Regions from separate parts of the Streptomyces sp. NPDC086080 genome, predicted to be linked through region 2. Evidence: riboswitches for the same ligand, from Rfam matches in the RefSeq annotation. Region 2 holds a riboswitch; each other region holds the start of a gene.
What was found. Region 2 has a riboswitch for cyclic di-AMP ahead of ACIF9R_RS37635 (peptidoglycan DD-metalloendopeptidase family protein). Riboswitches for the same ligand answer to the same signal wherever they lie in the genome.

Region 1 (3,198 bases), on a different contig from region 2:
CCACCAGAGCGTCCAGCCGTTCCTCGGACGCGCCCTCCGTCGCCGCCGCGGTCACCGCCCGCGCGTACTCCGGGGTCTGCAGCAGCCCGGGGATGACCGTGGTCTCCAGGGTGCGCATCGTGCTCGCCTGTGACTCCAGGCTGATGAAGTCCCGGTAGGTCGGCGGCAGGACGCCGCGGTAGGCGTGCCACCAGTGATGCCGGCCGTCGCGGTCACCAGTGCCCGACAGCACCAGCAGCAACTCCCGCAACTGTGGATCGGCCACGCCGTAGACATCGAGCAGTAACCGCACATCGGCCGGTTTCACCCCGCTCGTGCCCGTCTCGATCCGGCTCACCTTCGACTGGTGCCAGCCCGCCAGCCTGGCCGCCTCACCGCTGGTGAGTCCCGCCGAGTTGCGCAGCGCGCGCAATTCGGCGCCCAGTTTGCGGCGGCGCACCGCGGGCCCGTGCTGCATGGGCTCTCCTTACTCCTTCCGGGCCGCCCGGATACGGTCTCCCGTGGCAGAGTTCACCGCTTTGAGCGACAGATATATGCATATCTTGGTGGATCGCCGCCCGGAGCCGTGCGGTGATGGCAGTCTGGCGACGAAGCACCAGTGCGGGACCGTACTCGAACCAACCGCTCCGTGTCGGACCGCGGGCCCCGTGGGAAAGGGACGACATCGCCATGGCAGACCATCTGGAAGCATCCGTCACTCTGCCGAGCGATCCCGCCTCGGTCTCCGCCGCACGGGCCCATGTGGTGGGCACACTCGTGGAATGGGGCATGCCGGCGGACGCGGAGCTGTCCGACACCGTCCGGCTGATCGTCTCCGAACTCGCCACCAACGCGGTGCAGCACACATTCGGCCAGTCACCCAGCTTCACGGTGGACGTCGTTCTGGTCCGCGACGAACGGGTGCACATCGGGGTGACGGACAGTCACCCCCGGTTCCCCAAGCGGCTGCCCGCCGCGGTCCAGCAGGACAACGGGCGGGGGCTGGTCATCATCCGCTGGCTGGCCGCGGAATGCGGGGGCAGACTCAGAATCCGCCCCACGCGTGAGGGCGGCAAGACCGTCTCGGTCGACCTTCCGTGGACAGGGGCCGTCCAGGCCGCCGAAGCGGTCACGGCGGGACAGCAGGAGCCGTAGCGGCCGCCTCCGGCCGAGGCGACGGGGCGGCGGCCCTCATGGGCGCCGCCGCCCCCGCCGATCACCTCACGCGGCCGTACGAGACGCTCCGGGTCCAGATCTTCTGCAGACGCACCACGTCCCCGGTCTTCGGGGCGTGCCAGATCTTGCCCTTACCCGCGTAGATGCCGACGTGGTAGACGTAGCCGCCCGAATGGAAGAACACCAGGTCTCCGGCCTTGCGGCTGCCGGCGGAGATGTGGCGCGTCTTGTTGTACTGCTGCGCGGCGGTGCGCGGCAGCTTCTTGCCCGCCTTCTTGAACGAGTACAGCGTCAGGCCCGAGCAGTCGAACCGGTTCGGTCCGGTGGCCCCCCACTGGTACGGCGAGCCCTTTTTGGACGCGGCGATACGCAGTGCCTGGGTGGCGTGGGTGGCGGCAGCCGCCTCCGAGGCGGCTCCGGGGACCACGAGGGAACTTCCCACGGCGGCCAGGGTGAGGGCGGAGGCCGTGCCGGCACGGGCCATGAGAGACGGGACACGATTGAGCGCAGTCATGCGCAACCCTTCGTCAGCCGCCTGTGAAGGATGACCTGTCGGATTCGGGCTGGCGAAGTTGCCCGGCCGCACGCGTGCGGCTTCACCCCAAGGGCTGCTCGGAACCGGGGTTCCGGCGACCCGTCGTGCCTGGGTCCTCCACTCCTGCCGATCCACTCCTGTCGACCGGTCATCCGGGCGGCGGCAGGACTCGGCGTCCGCCCGGATCGCCCCGCCGCGGCGGCGGGGTCTTGTCGTCAGTCAGGGATCTTGGCTCATGACGCGATCGAAATCCCAACGGAACGGGGGGTTTGTGTTGTTACTCACCACTCATCCGTTCGGGTGGACGCCGGGCTGTTCGAACTGCGGCCCAGGGCTCGGGTGAGCCCCGGACCAGCGACGGAATGTCACGTTCCGCCTTCGGGTCACGCGTGTTGCGCAACTTGAACGGCCCCAAAACAGGAGGTTCGTCTACGCCGGATGGTGGTACGCCGTTTGGTCCGTTTCAACGCCGGCCGCCGCACACCGCCGACGGGAGTGCGGGCGTGAACATCGTGGGTGTCAACTGCCCGGATCCGGCGGGAGTGTGACCCTGGCGGTACGCCGCTCGCCGTCCAGCACCCGCAGGGCCCTGGCCAGCGTGGCGGAGTGCAGATCGCTTTCGCCGCGCCGGTGCATCAGGGTCAGCGCGTCACGCAGGGCGACGGCCTTGCCGACCAGCGCCTGGGCCGCGCGCAGACCGCTGTAGGTGTCGCCGCCCAGCGCCGGGTTGACCCGGCCGAGCAGATCGACGACCTCGAGATAACGATCGATCAACTCGGCCTCCGCGCGGGTCAGCGCCGGCAGCGGAGGCAGTTCCGGTGGCAGCATCCGTGGCTCACCTCGCACCGGCGGCGGGGTACGCGCTCCCGCGGTGGGGCAGGATCCGGTCCGCCAGTCCGTAGTCCACCGCGGCCCTCGCGTCGAGGACGAGGTCCCGCTCGACATCCGCCCGGACCTGCTCCGGGGTGCGCCCCGAATACCGGGCGAGCATCTCCTCCATGAGGCCCCGCTCCCGGGTCAGCTCCGCGGCCCGGATCGCCAGATCACTCGTTCGCCCCTCGACCGGCGCCGGGAAGGCAGGCTGACGGAGCACCAGACGGGAGCCGGGCAGCATGAGCCGCTTGCCCGGGGTGCCGGCGGCCGGCAGCAGCGCGGCCGCACCCTCCGCCCGGCCCAGACAGACCGTCTGCACGTCGCAGGAGATGAAGCGCAGCGTGTCGTGGATCGCCGACACCGCGTGGAAGGAACCTCCGGGGGAGTTGATGTGGAGCGAGAGGTCCCGGTCGGGGGAGTGGTGCTCCAGATACAGGAGCTGAGCCATGACGTCGTTGGCGGCCGACTCGTCGATCTCCGTCCCGAGAACGACGATCCGCTCCTGGAGGAGCTTCGCGTACGGGTCCGACGTCCGGTGCCCGGACGCCGTGCGTTCGGTGAACCCGGGCAGGACGTAGCGGGCGGACGGTCGGATCATGAGGGCCCCTCCTGTCAGGTTGTCTCTGTAGAAAATG
Region 2 (3,198 bases):
CGGATGATGTCGTTGCCGCCCGCGCAGAACGAGACCAGGTCGGGGGCGAGCTCCACCGCCCTGGGCAACTGGTCCGCCATGATCTGGTCCAGCAGTTTTCCGCGCACGGCGAGGTTGGTGTACTCGAAAGCCCCCTCGGGCCGGCGGTCGGCGAGAAGCACGGCGAACCGGTCGGCCCAGCCGACGAACGCCCCGCCGGGTCCGGGGTCGCCGACACCCTCGGTGAAGCTGTCCCCCACCGCCACGTACGACCCGATCACTCTTCCGCTGTCACTCTTCGAATCGTCTGCCACAGCAGCTCATGATTCACCCTTGAATGTGACCTACGCGACCGTAGGCAAGGGTTGACGCACGGTGAGATAAACCACTGTCAAAATGTCGGTCACAGCGGAATACGCCGAGGGCCGGACCCGGGATCGGGGTCCGGCCTTCGGCGCGCGTGTCAGGAAGGGTGCCGCAGGGGTCAGATGGAGACGCCCTTCGAGCGGAGGTAGGACAGCGGGTCCACGTCCGAGCCGTAGTTCGGGGAGGTGCGGATCTCGAAGTGCAGGTGCGGTCCGGTCGAGTTGCCGGTCGAGCCGGAGAGGCCGACCTGCTGGCCGCCGCTCACGGTCTGGCCGGCCGAGACGGACAGCGAGGACAGGTGGGCGTACTGCGCGTAGTAGCCGTCGCTGAGCTTGATGACGACCTGGTTGCCGTACGCGCCGGCCCAGCCTGCGGAGACGACCGTGCCGGAGCCGACGGCCTTCAGGGAGGTGCCGGTCGGGACGCTGAAGTCGACACCGGTGTGGTAGCCGCTGGACCACATGCTGCCGGCCACCTTGTAGGCGGTGCCGACGCCGCCGCCCGGCACCGGGGAGCTGTAGCCGGAGGAGGCGGAGGCGGCCTGGTTCGCCGTCGCCGGGGCGGAGGCGGCCGGGGAGGACTGCTGCGCCGGCTGCTCGGCGGGCTTCGCGGCCTTCGGGGCGGCAGGCTTCGGGGCGGAGGCCTTCGGCGCGGCGGGCTTCGGGGTAGAGGACCCGGCGGACTTCTTCGGCGCGCTCGTGGCGGCCTTGCCGTCGACGGAGAGCTTCAGACCGGGGTGGATCAGCGCCGGGTTGTCACCGACGGCCTCGCGGTTGTCCGCGTAGAGCTGCTTCCAGCCACCGTCGACGTGCTCCGCCTGGGCGATCTTCGCGAGGTAGTCGCCGGCCTTCACGGTGTAGGTGCGGTTCTTGTCGGCCTTTCCGCCGGTGGCCTTGTGGCCGTCGGCGGAAAGGGACTGGACGGCCTTTTCGGGGGCCGCCTGCGGCGTAGCGGCATACGCGCCGGTGGCGCCGAGAAGCGGCAGGGCGAGTGCGACGCCACCGGTTCCGACGACGGCGACGGAACGGCTGAGACGCTGAGCCTTGGTACGGCGGTGCTTACCCTTCGCGGGCATGACGAATTCCTGTCTCCGGCGCCTACGAGGTGAGCTGTCGGGTTCGGGCTGGAGATGCCCGGCCGCGACTTCACGCGACTTAACCCCTGAGCCTGTTCCGGAGACCGGAACAGGCAGTCGTACCTGTGGGTCCCCCGCTCCTGCCGTACACGGGTGAGTGTGTGCGGGCTCCGGGCGGCGGCAGGATTAGGCGTCCGTCCGGATCGGTTGGGAACGTAAGCGACCCGGACGCGAAGGGACAAGCGGAGGTTTCTGGCGAACACGGTTTTTCCGTGATCCACAGGAGGAATTGACGTCACCGAGCGTCGACCGCGATTCCGGCAGCCCTGCGAATTCCCGCACTATTCCCATGAATTACGTGAACATGGCGACAACACATTGTCACGGATATGACGATGCTCACGCACCCATCCCCATTTCCCTTTCTATCGGGGCACGTTATACCGAAACCGCTGAATCGGACATAACGCGTCAATCATTCCATCGCGGGCGCTGCGACCGGAAGGCAACGGCAGCCGGATCCCCTCCGGACCGATGCACGGCCCCCATGGCCCGACAGCACGACACCTCCGCACACTTCACCCGTTTCGCGGCATTCGCGCCGAGCGGCCGGACCCTGCCTGTGGACAACTCATTGCCCCAGGCAGGCATGTCGTATCGTCGAGTGGTGCCCGTCGACGAGCCGCGGCGGCGGCGCCGAGTGGGAGGAGTCCTCCGTGACGCAGCAGATCCCGTCGACCGAACCCGAGCTGACCGGAGTACGCAACTTCCGCGACGTGGGCGGACTGCCGACCGTGGACGGACGGCGGGTGCGGCACGGGGTGCTGTTCCGCAGCGGTCACCTCGCCCACGCGACCGCGGAGGACACCGTCTTCCTGTCCTCCCTGGGGCTGCACACGGTCTTCGACTTCCGTAACGCGGCCGACCAGAAGCTGGAGGGGGCGGACGTCGAGCTGCCGGGCGTGCGCAATGTGAACCTGCCGCTCAGCGACCCGGCCGACGGCGCCGAGTTCTGGAAGATGGTGCGCGACGGCGACCTGGACCAGTTGCGGTCGGTCCTCGCGGACGGCAAGGGCGCGGACCGGATGATCAGGTCCTACCGCCTGATCATCAAGGAGCGCACCACCGAGCACGCCCGGGTCCTGCACTCACTCGCCGAGAACTGCGTCCCCGCGCTGATGCACTGCGCGGCGGGCAAGGACCGCGCGGGACTGTCGGTGGCGGTGACACTGCTCGCCCTGGGCGTCGAGCGGGACGCGATCGTCGACGACTACCTGAAGTCCAGCGCCAAGCACCGCCGCTACAAGGTGCACCGCAGCAGCGGCTCCGCCTCGGCCTACTCCCCCGAGGTCATGGAGCTGCTCGACCCCCTGTTCGACGCGCGCGCCGAGTACCTGTCGGCCGCCTTCGACACGGTCGAGGAGACCTGGGGCGGCGTGGACACCTACCTGGAGCAGGCACTCGGGTTCACCTCCGGGGCCCGGGAGCGGCTGCGCGAGCGCATGCTCGACTGACGCGGGGACCGGCCCCCGGCGTGCCCGTGGCCCCCTACTTCTTGGGGGCCACCTCGAACAGGAAGTAGAGGAAGGCCGCGAGGACGTGACCCGCCACCACGTAGATGAACAGCCGCACCCACAAGGCTCGGGGCAGCCTCTCCTCCATGTCCTTGCCAGTCATATCGTGTCTCCGTGGCTCGGGCCCAGGCACAGGGCGGCCGTGGGACTCTGCAGCAGTGTAGGGACGAGCAGCAGGTCGACCGCGTCGGGGTCGGACGCGGC
Region 3 (3,198 bases), on a different contig from region 2:
TCCCGTAGCCCTTCTCCACGTCGATGACATAGGTGGTGTGCGCCTCGGCCGCGTACGGCACGAACAACTCCTGGCCGGACTCCAGGTTGTCGAAGACGAGGCTCGACACCGAGCACGCCCGCAGCAGCTCGGCGGCGTCCACGGCGACACCGGGAGCCAGCACCGCGCCCTGACAGTCCGACACCCCGAGCCCGATCGCCCGGCCCTGCCCCAACGGGCCCCGCTCGTACGGCAGGAAGCCCATCGGGTCGGCCCCTTCGTACAGCACCGCCACCCGGGCCCGCGGCCGCACCCGGCCCACCGCGGCGGTGAACTCCGGTTCCATGAAAGGGCTGCGCGGTGCGTCCGTCGCGGCACGCAGCTCCCGCCAGCGCTCCCGTTCCCCCTCGCCGAGCTCCCCGGGCCTCAGCACGCGCATGCGTCCACTGCTCACCTGACCCCCCGATCAAGTCCCCCCTGGACCCTTGGAAGGTACCGCCCCATCCCGGGCGGACGGTAGAGAGCGGACGATGTTCTCGCCAATCGGTGAAAGAGTCATGAACCGGTCCGAACCCGGCGCCTACGAAAGGGGAATCGCACCGAAAGCGAGCCGATACGAGCACCGTGAATCGGACGGTCGTGTTGTCCGTATTCTCTGATCATGGCCGCACCCACCGATTGCTCGCTCATCGCCACCGACCTGGACGGGACGCTGCTGCGCGGCGACGACACCCTGTCCGACCGGTCCCTCGCCGCTCTGAGGCGGGTGGCGCAAACCGGTGCCCAGCACCTCGTGGTGACGGGGCGCCCGGCCCCCAGAGTGCGGCCGCTCCTCGACGACCTCGGCTGCACGGGGCTCGCGGTGTGCGGACAGGGCGCGCAGGTGTACGACGCCGGCGCGGGCCGGCTGCTGTGGTCCGTCAGGCTGGACCGGGAACTGGCCGAGACGGCTCTCGGCAAGATCGAGGCCGAGGTCGGGGAGGTGTACGCCGCGGTCGATCAGGACGGGGCCGACGGGCTGACGCTGATCGAGCCGGGCTATCTGATGCCGCATCCGACGCTGCCCGCCGTACGGGTCGAGCGGCGGAGCGATCTGTGGGAGCGGCCGATCAGCAAGGTGCTGCTGCGCCACCCGCGGCTGTCCGACGACGCGCTGGCCGCGGCGGCGCGGTCGGTGGTCGGTTCACTGGCGACGGTCACCATGTCGGGCCCGGGGACCGTGGAGCTCCAGCCGTGCGGGGTGACCAAGGCGACCGGGCTCGCGCTGGCCGCCGAGCATCTGGGGCTGAGCCCGGCGCGCACGGTCGCCTTCGGTGACATGCCGAACGACATCCCCATGTTCGACTGGGCGGCGCACGGCGTCGCCATGGCGAACGCGCACCCCGAGCTGAAGGCGGTGGCCGACGAGGTCACCACGTCGAACGAGGACGACGGCGTGGCCGTCGTCCTCGAGCGACTGTTCGGTGGTGCGGCCGTGCTCGGCCGTCAGCGGTCGGCTCAGTACGCGCCGAAGACGTTGTCGATCGAGCCGTAGCGGTCGGCGGCGTAGTTGCAGGCCGCCGTGATGTTCGCGACCGGGTCGAACGGGTCGAAGGCGGTGCCGGGGACGTGGTACGCCTGGAAGGTCGGGTCGATGACCTGCAGCAGGCCCTTCGACGGGGTGCCGGCGGCGGCGTTGGAGTCCCACAGGTTGATGGCGGCCGGGTTGCCGGAGGACTCGCGCATGATGTTGCGGTGGATGCTCTCGTAGGAGCCCGGGATGCCGTGCTGCGCCATGACGTCCAGCGACTCGCGGATCCAGCCGTCGAGGTTGTCCGGGTACGCCGTCGTGGAGGCGGCGGTCGTGGCGGGGGTCGTGGTGGCCGCGGCGGCGGTGGTGGCGCCGAACAGCGGGAGGGCGACCACGGCGACGCCGGTGCCGGCGACGGCGAGGGAGCGGACGAGGCGGCGGCCGAGGCGGGAGTGACCGGAAGCGGGCATGTCTGTGTTCCTCTCCTACGCCTGCGAGGTGAGCTGTCGGGTTCGGGCGGGAGAGTGCCCGGCCGTGCCCTTGCGGGCATGGCTTCACCCCTAGCCGTTCCGGCGCGATGGCCCGGCCCGGCGACTTACCTGGGTCCCCCGCTCCTGCCGTGCGTGAGTTCGTCGGTGGGTGTGATGCGGGCGGTGGCAGGATTCGGCGTCCGCCCGGCAGGCCCGGAACGTATGCGAGAGGGGATGTCGGGAACAAGTGAAGACGTCACACATGTGGCCCTTTGATCTTCGAACGGGTGATTTGGGACGCTTGATCCTTTGCGAGTGCCAAGGGTCAACTCCGGTCCGGGAGAAGGGTGGACGCCGGTGCGGCGTGATGGCCGGCGGGGTGGGTCGCGCGTGACCGACCTCACTGATCGCCTGGCGCCGGAGCATTTGAGGCCTACGGGAATTCACTGGCCAATTGCGGCAAATCGGGCATGAGTCCGGGCAGGATGGTCCGGGCGTCTTTGCGTCCAGGAAAGGAGGGGAATGTCCGTTGTCGGCCGTCGATCGGAAGCGCCCCGCTCCTGATCCCGTGGCGCCCTGCCGGTAACCCGAGGTGCCGGTGGTGATCGAAAGGTGACCGGATACGCTGACTTGAGTGAGGGCAGCGACCTATCGACATTCCGTGTAATCGCCAGTGGACACCAGCAGACAGGAGACCCCTCGTGACCGTCGTCGGGCCGTTCGGGCTGAGCGTGGGGGACCAGGCTCTGGAAGCCGATGTCCAGGCCGGAATGACGGCTGTCGAGGAAGGGCTGATCGAGGCCACCAAGAGTGAGGTCCCCCTCATCACGGGTGCCGCCCAGCACCTGGTGCGGGCCGGTGGCAAGCGGTTCCGCCCGCTGCTCGTGATGCTCGCCGCCCAGTTCGGGGACCCCTACGCGCCCGGCGTGGTGCCCTCCGCCGTGGTGGTCGAGCTGACCCATCTGGCCACGCTGTACCACGACGACGTGATGGACGAGGCCGAGGTGCGGCGCGGGGTGGACAGCGCGAACACCCGCTGGGGCAACTCCGTCGCGGTCCTCACCGGGGACTTCCTCTTCGCGCGGGCCTCGCACATCCTGGCGGACCTCGGCCCGGAGGCGGTGCGGGTGCAGGCCGAGGCGTTCGAGCGGCTGGTCACCGGACAGATCCTGGAGACCGCGGGGCCGCAGGACGGCCGCGACCCGGTCGACCACTACCTGGACGTGCTCGGCGGCAAGA
Region 4 (3,198 bases), on a different contig from region 2:
CCCGGTGCTCGTCGTACTCGCCGCCGCGGACCGGGATCCGGACCGGTTCGACGGCCCGGACGTCCTCGATCTCGGTCGGCGCGACAACCAGCATCTGGGATACGGCCACGGCATTCACTACTGCCTGGGTGCGCCGCTGGCCCGCATGGAGGGTCAGACCGCGCTCGCCACGCTGCTGACCCGTCTTCCGGACCTGCGGCTCGCCGCGGATCCGGCCGAACTCCGTTGGCGCGGAGGGCTCATCATGCGCGGACTGCGCACGCTTCCGGTGGAATTCACGCCCCCGGGAGAGTGACGGACTCATGACAGACCACGCACTGCTTCCCGTGCCCACGAGCAGATCAACGCAAACGTGACACTCCCTCAACTCTGTGATCTTCACGTGATCTGCGCGGCATTAACTTGTGATGAGTGATCCTCTCCCGATACCTTCACTCCTCAAGTGCGGTGGCCAGAGCTTCACTCACCGCGCCGGCCCCTGCTTCCTGCGAAAGGTCTCCGCATGCTCTCCGGGAACGGTCGACACCGTCGCCCCCGCCAGGCCCCGGCTCTCCTCGTTGCCGCCGGAGTGACCGGCTCCGCCATCGCGATCCCCCTTCTCGGGGCAGGTGCCGCCAACGCGGCCGACGGTGTGAACTGGGACCGGATCGCCGAGTGCGAGAGCGGCGGCGCGTGGAGCGAGAACTCCGGCAACGGCTTCTACGGCGGTCTGCAGTTGACCCAGGAGGACTGGGAGAAGTACGGCGGCCTGGACCACGCGACGAGCCCCGACCAGGCCAGTCGCGGCCAGCAGATATCCGTGGCCGAGAAGATCCTCGCCGACCAGGGGGTCGGCGCATGGCGCACCTGCGGACTGCTCGCGGGCCTGGGCCAGGACGCGCCCGCCGCGGACGCCGGCAAGGCCGGGTCCGGCGCCACGGGGTCGTCCGCGTCGCAGGGATCCGGTGACACGTCCGCCTCGCCCGCTCCGTCGGCCACCCCCGACCCGTCGTCCTCCCTGGAGGACAAGGGTGACGAACCGGTTGGTTCCGGCAATTCCGCCAATCCGGACGCCGGTTCGAGTGAGGCGGCGGACGCCGGTGCGGGGTCCGACTCCAGCGCCTCCCCCTCCGTTCCGGCCGAATCGGCGACGGGCGAGTCGGACACGGCGGGGCGGGCCGGTGGGTCCTCGACGGCGACCGACGCCGAAGGAGCCGGACGTCATCGCGGCGCCAGTGCCGAGGAGGCGCAGGGTTCGGTGTCCGAATCGCCCGGCCGGCATGCCTCGGGCGGTCTCAACGCCTGGGGTGGCACGGTCGCCGACTACCCCGCCGCGTCCGTGGAGGACGTCTCCCTGTCCGTCCCCGAATCCGACGTGGTCGGTTTCGGAGTGGGTGTGCTCCCTGCGATGGGCGGGCAGCTCATCGGTGGCGGACCGGACCTCGTTCTGGCCGGTCAGTAGCGTTCGGGCGGCATCCGGGCGAGCGGCGGCGGTATCCGAAGACGTGCGGATGTGGCGCCAGTTGGCGTCACGATTCGCGCTGAATGTCCGGCTTAAAGACTGTGAGAGATAGGTCTCAGAAGCCCTGATCGTCTTTGATATTCCGCGGATCGCGTGTCTACGGTCGTGACCGCTCGCCACCGCGGGCCCCGGCTGCCGCCACGCCGAATCCTGCCAGTGGCAGCACGGGAACAGTCGTCGCGTCATGCGCCGTAGGCAGGAGCGGGGGACCCAGGTAGGCGCCGGATCCGGGCGGTTGACGCCGGAGAAGGCTTGGGGTGAAGCCGCGTCCCGGGAGGGGCGTGGCCGGGCAACTCAACCGGCCCGAACCCGACAGCTCACCTCGTAGGCGTCGGTGAGGGGATCCATCCATGCTGTTTTCCGGCAAGGGCAAGCACCGTCGTCCGTCCAAGGCCAGCCGCGCCATCGCCGTCGCGGGCGTCACCTCCGCCGCCGTCGCCGCCCCGCTGATGGTGGCCGGCACCGCCTCCGCCGCCACCGCCTCGGAGTGGGACACCGTCGCCCAGTGCGAGTCCGGCGGCAACTGGTCCATCAACACTGGCAACGGTTACTACGGCGGTCTGCAGTTCTCCGCCTCCACCTGGGCCGGATACGGCGGCACGAAGTACGCCTCCACCGCCGACCAGGCCACCAAGGCCCAGCAGATCGAGATCGCCGAGAAGGTCCTGGCGGGCCAGGGCAAGGGCGCCTGGCCGGTCTGCGGCAAGGGCCTGTCCGGCGCCGCCTACACCGGCTCCTCGGCCGGCTCCTCGCAGGACAGCGGTTCCACCGGGACCCGCGAGAGCGAGCAGAAGGCCTCCCGCTCCGCCGAGCGCCCGGCCGCCGAGAAGAAGGCCGAGAAGAAGACCGAGAAGAAGGCCGAGAAGAAGGCCGACAGGACCGTCACCACCCCGACCGGCAAGAAGGTCGAGAAGGGCGACGGCGAGTACAGGGTCGTCAAGGGCGACACCCTCAGCTCGATCGCCGCGGAGCACGACGTCAAGGGCGGCTGGGGCAAGCTGTTCAAGCTGAACGACGACATCGTCCAGGACGCCGACCTCATCTACCCGGGCCAGCAGCTGCACCTGAAGTAGGGCAGCGTCGCAGGTCCCTCCCCGCCCGTCCCCACGGGCTCCCCGCCCCGGTGCGTCTTCCCCCGTACGCACCGGGGCGGGGCTTTTTTCTGGCGCTTTCCGGTCACGGTTCGCCGAAAACGCCTTTGTTCCGTTCGGAAACAATTTACTCTCGGTTCTGTCCATGGGGCGGTCGACCGCCTGCCGATCGCCCCGAGCCGGTTAGGCTCGGTCCCGCGGGGCCCGCCGTGGTCCCGCTCACACGCGTCAGATTCATGAAGGAGATGCTCGTGCCGTCCATCGACGTCGTCGTAGCCCGGGAAATCCTGGACTCCCGAGGCAACCCCACGGTCGAGGTCGAGGTCGGCCTCGACGACGGCAGCACGGGTCGTGCCGCCGTCCCGTCCGGCGCCTCCACCGGCGCCTTCGAGGCCATCGAACTCCGTGACGGCGATGCGGGCCGTTACCTGGGCAAGGGTGTGGAGAAGGCCGTCCTGGCCGTCATCGAGCAGATCGGCCCGGAGCTGGTCGGCTATGACGCCACCGAGCAGCGCCTGATCGACCAGGCCATGTTCGACCTGGACGCCACCGACAACAAGGGCTCGCTGGGTGCCAACGCCATCCTCGGCGTCTCGCTCGCCGTCG

Region 1: linked by a shared signal. The riboswitch ahead of ACIF9R_RS25550 (C40 family peptidase) and the one ahead of ACIF9R_RS37635 (peptidoglycan DD-metalloendopeptidase family protein) in region 2 are both predicted to bind cyclic di-AMP.
Region 3: linked by a shared signal. The riboswitch ahead of ACIF9R_RS06230 (transglycosylase SLT domain-containing protein) and the one ahead of ACIF9R_RS37635 (peptidoglycan DD-metalloendopeptidase family protein) in region 2 are both predicted to bind cyclic di-AMP.
Region 4: linked by a shared signal. The riboswitch ahead of ACIF9R_RS27215 (transglycosylase family protein) and the one ahead of ACIF9R_RS37635 (peptidoglycan DD-metalloendopeptidase family protein) in region 2 are both predicted to bind cyclic di-AMP.

Annotation. Positions count from the first base shown of each region.
Region 1 is NZ_JBITRU010000024.1:38,539-41,736, forward strand. Features, by position in the region: gene ACIF9R_RS25540 (helix-turn-helix domain-containing protein) at 1-457, opposite strand, end outside; gene ACIF9R_RS25545 (ATP-binding protein) at 670-1,134, shown strand; gene ACIF9R_RS25550 (C40 family peptidase) at 1,196-1,669, opposite strand; cyclic di-AMP (ydaO/yuaA leader) riboswitch at 1,673-1,875, opposite strand; gene ACIF9R_RS25555 (hypothetical protein) at 2,210-2,518, opposite strand; gene ACIF9R_RS25560 (ATP-dependent Clp protease proteolytic subunit) at 2,526-3,161, opposite strand.
Region 2 is NZ_JBITRU010000076.1:3,653-6,850, reverse strand. Features, by position in the region: gene ACIF9R_RS37640 (SGNH/GDSL hydrolase family protein) at 1-260, opposite strand, end outside; gene ACIF9R_RS37635 (peptidoglycan DD-metalloendopeptidase family protein) at 464-1,420, opposite strand; cyclic di-AMP (ydaO/yuaA leader) riboswitch at 1,425-1,590, opposite strand; gene ACIF9R_RS37630 (tyrosine-protein phosphatase) at 2,137-2,934, shown strand; gene ACIF9R_RS37625 (DUF6126 family protein) at 2,969-3,097, opposite strand; partial or broken gene ACIF9R_RS37620 (XRE family transcriptional regulator) at 3,094-3,198, opposite strand.
Region 3 is NZ_JBITRU010000004.1:53,072-56,269, forward strand. Features, by position in the region: gene ACIF9R_RS06220 (GNAT family N-acetyltransferase) at 1-418, opposite strand, end outside; gene ACIF9R_RS06225 (HAD family hydrolase) at 641-1,513, shown strand; gene ACIF9R_RS06230 (transglycosylase SLT domain-containing protein) at 1,477-1,959, opposite strand; cyclic di-AMP (ydaO/yuaA leader) riboswitch at 1,965-2,134, opposite strand; gene ACIF9R_RS06235 (polyprenyl synthetase family protein) at 2,661-3,198, shown strand, end outside.
Region 4 is NZ_JBITRU010000027.1:4,361-7,558, forward strand. Features, by position in the region: gene ACIF9R_RS27205 (cytochrome P450) at 1-295, shown strand, start outside; gene ACIF9R_RS27210 (transglycosylase family protein) at 569-1,441, shown strand; cyclic di-AMP (ydaO/yuaA leader) riboswitch at 1,679-1,847, shown strand; gene ACIF9R_RS27215 (transglycosylase family protein) at 1,852-2,574, shown strand; gene eno (phosphopyruvate hydratase) at 2,844-3,198, shown strand, end outside.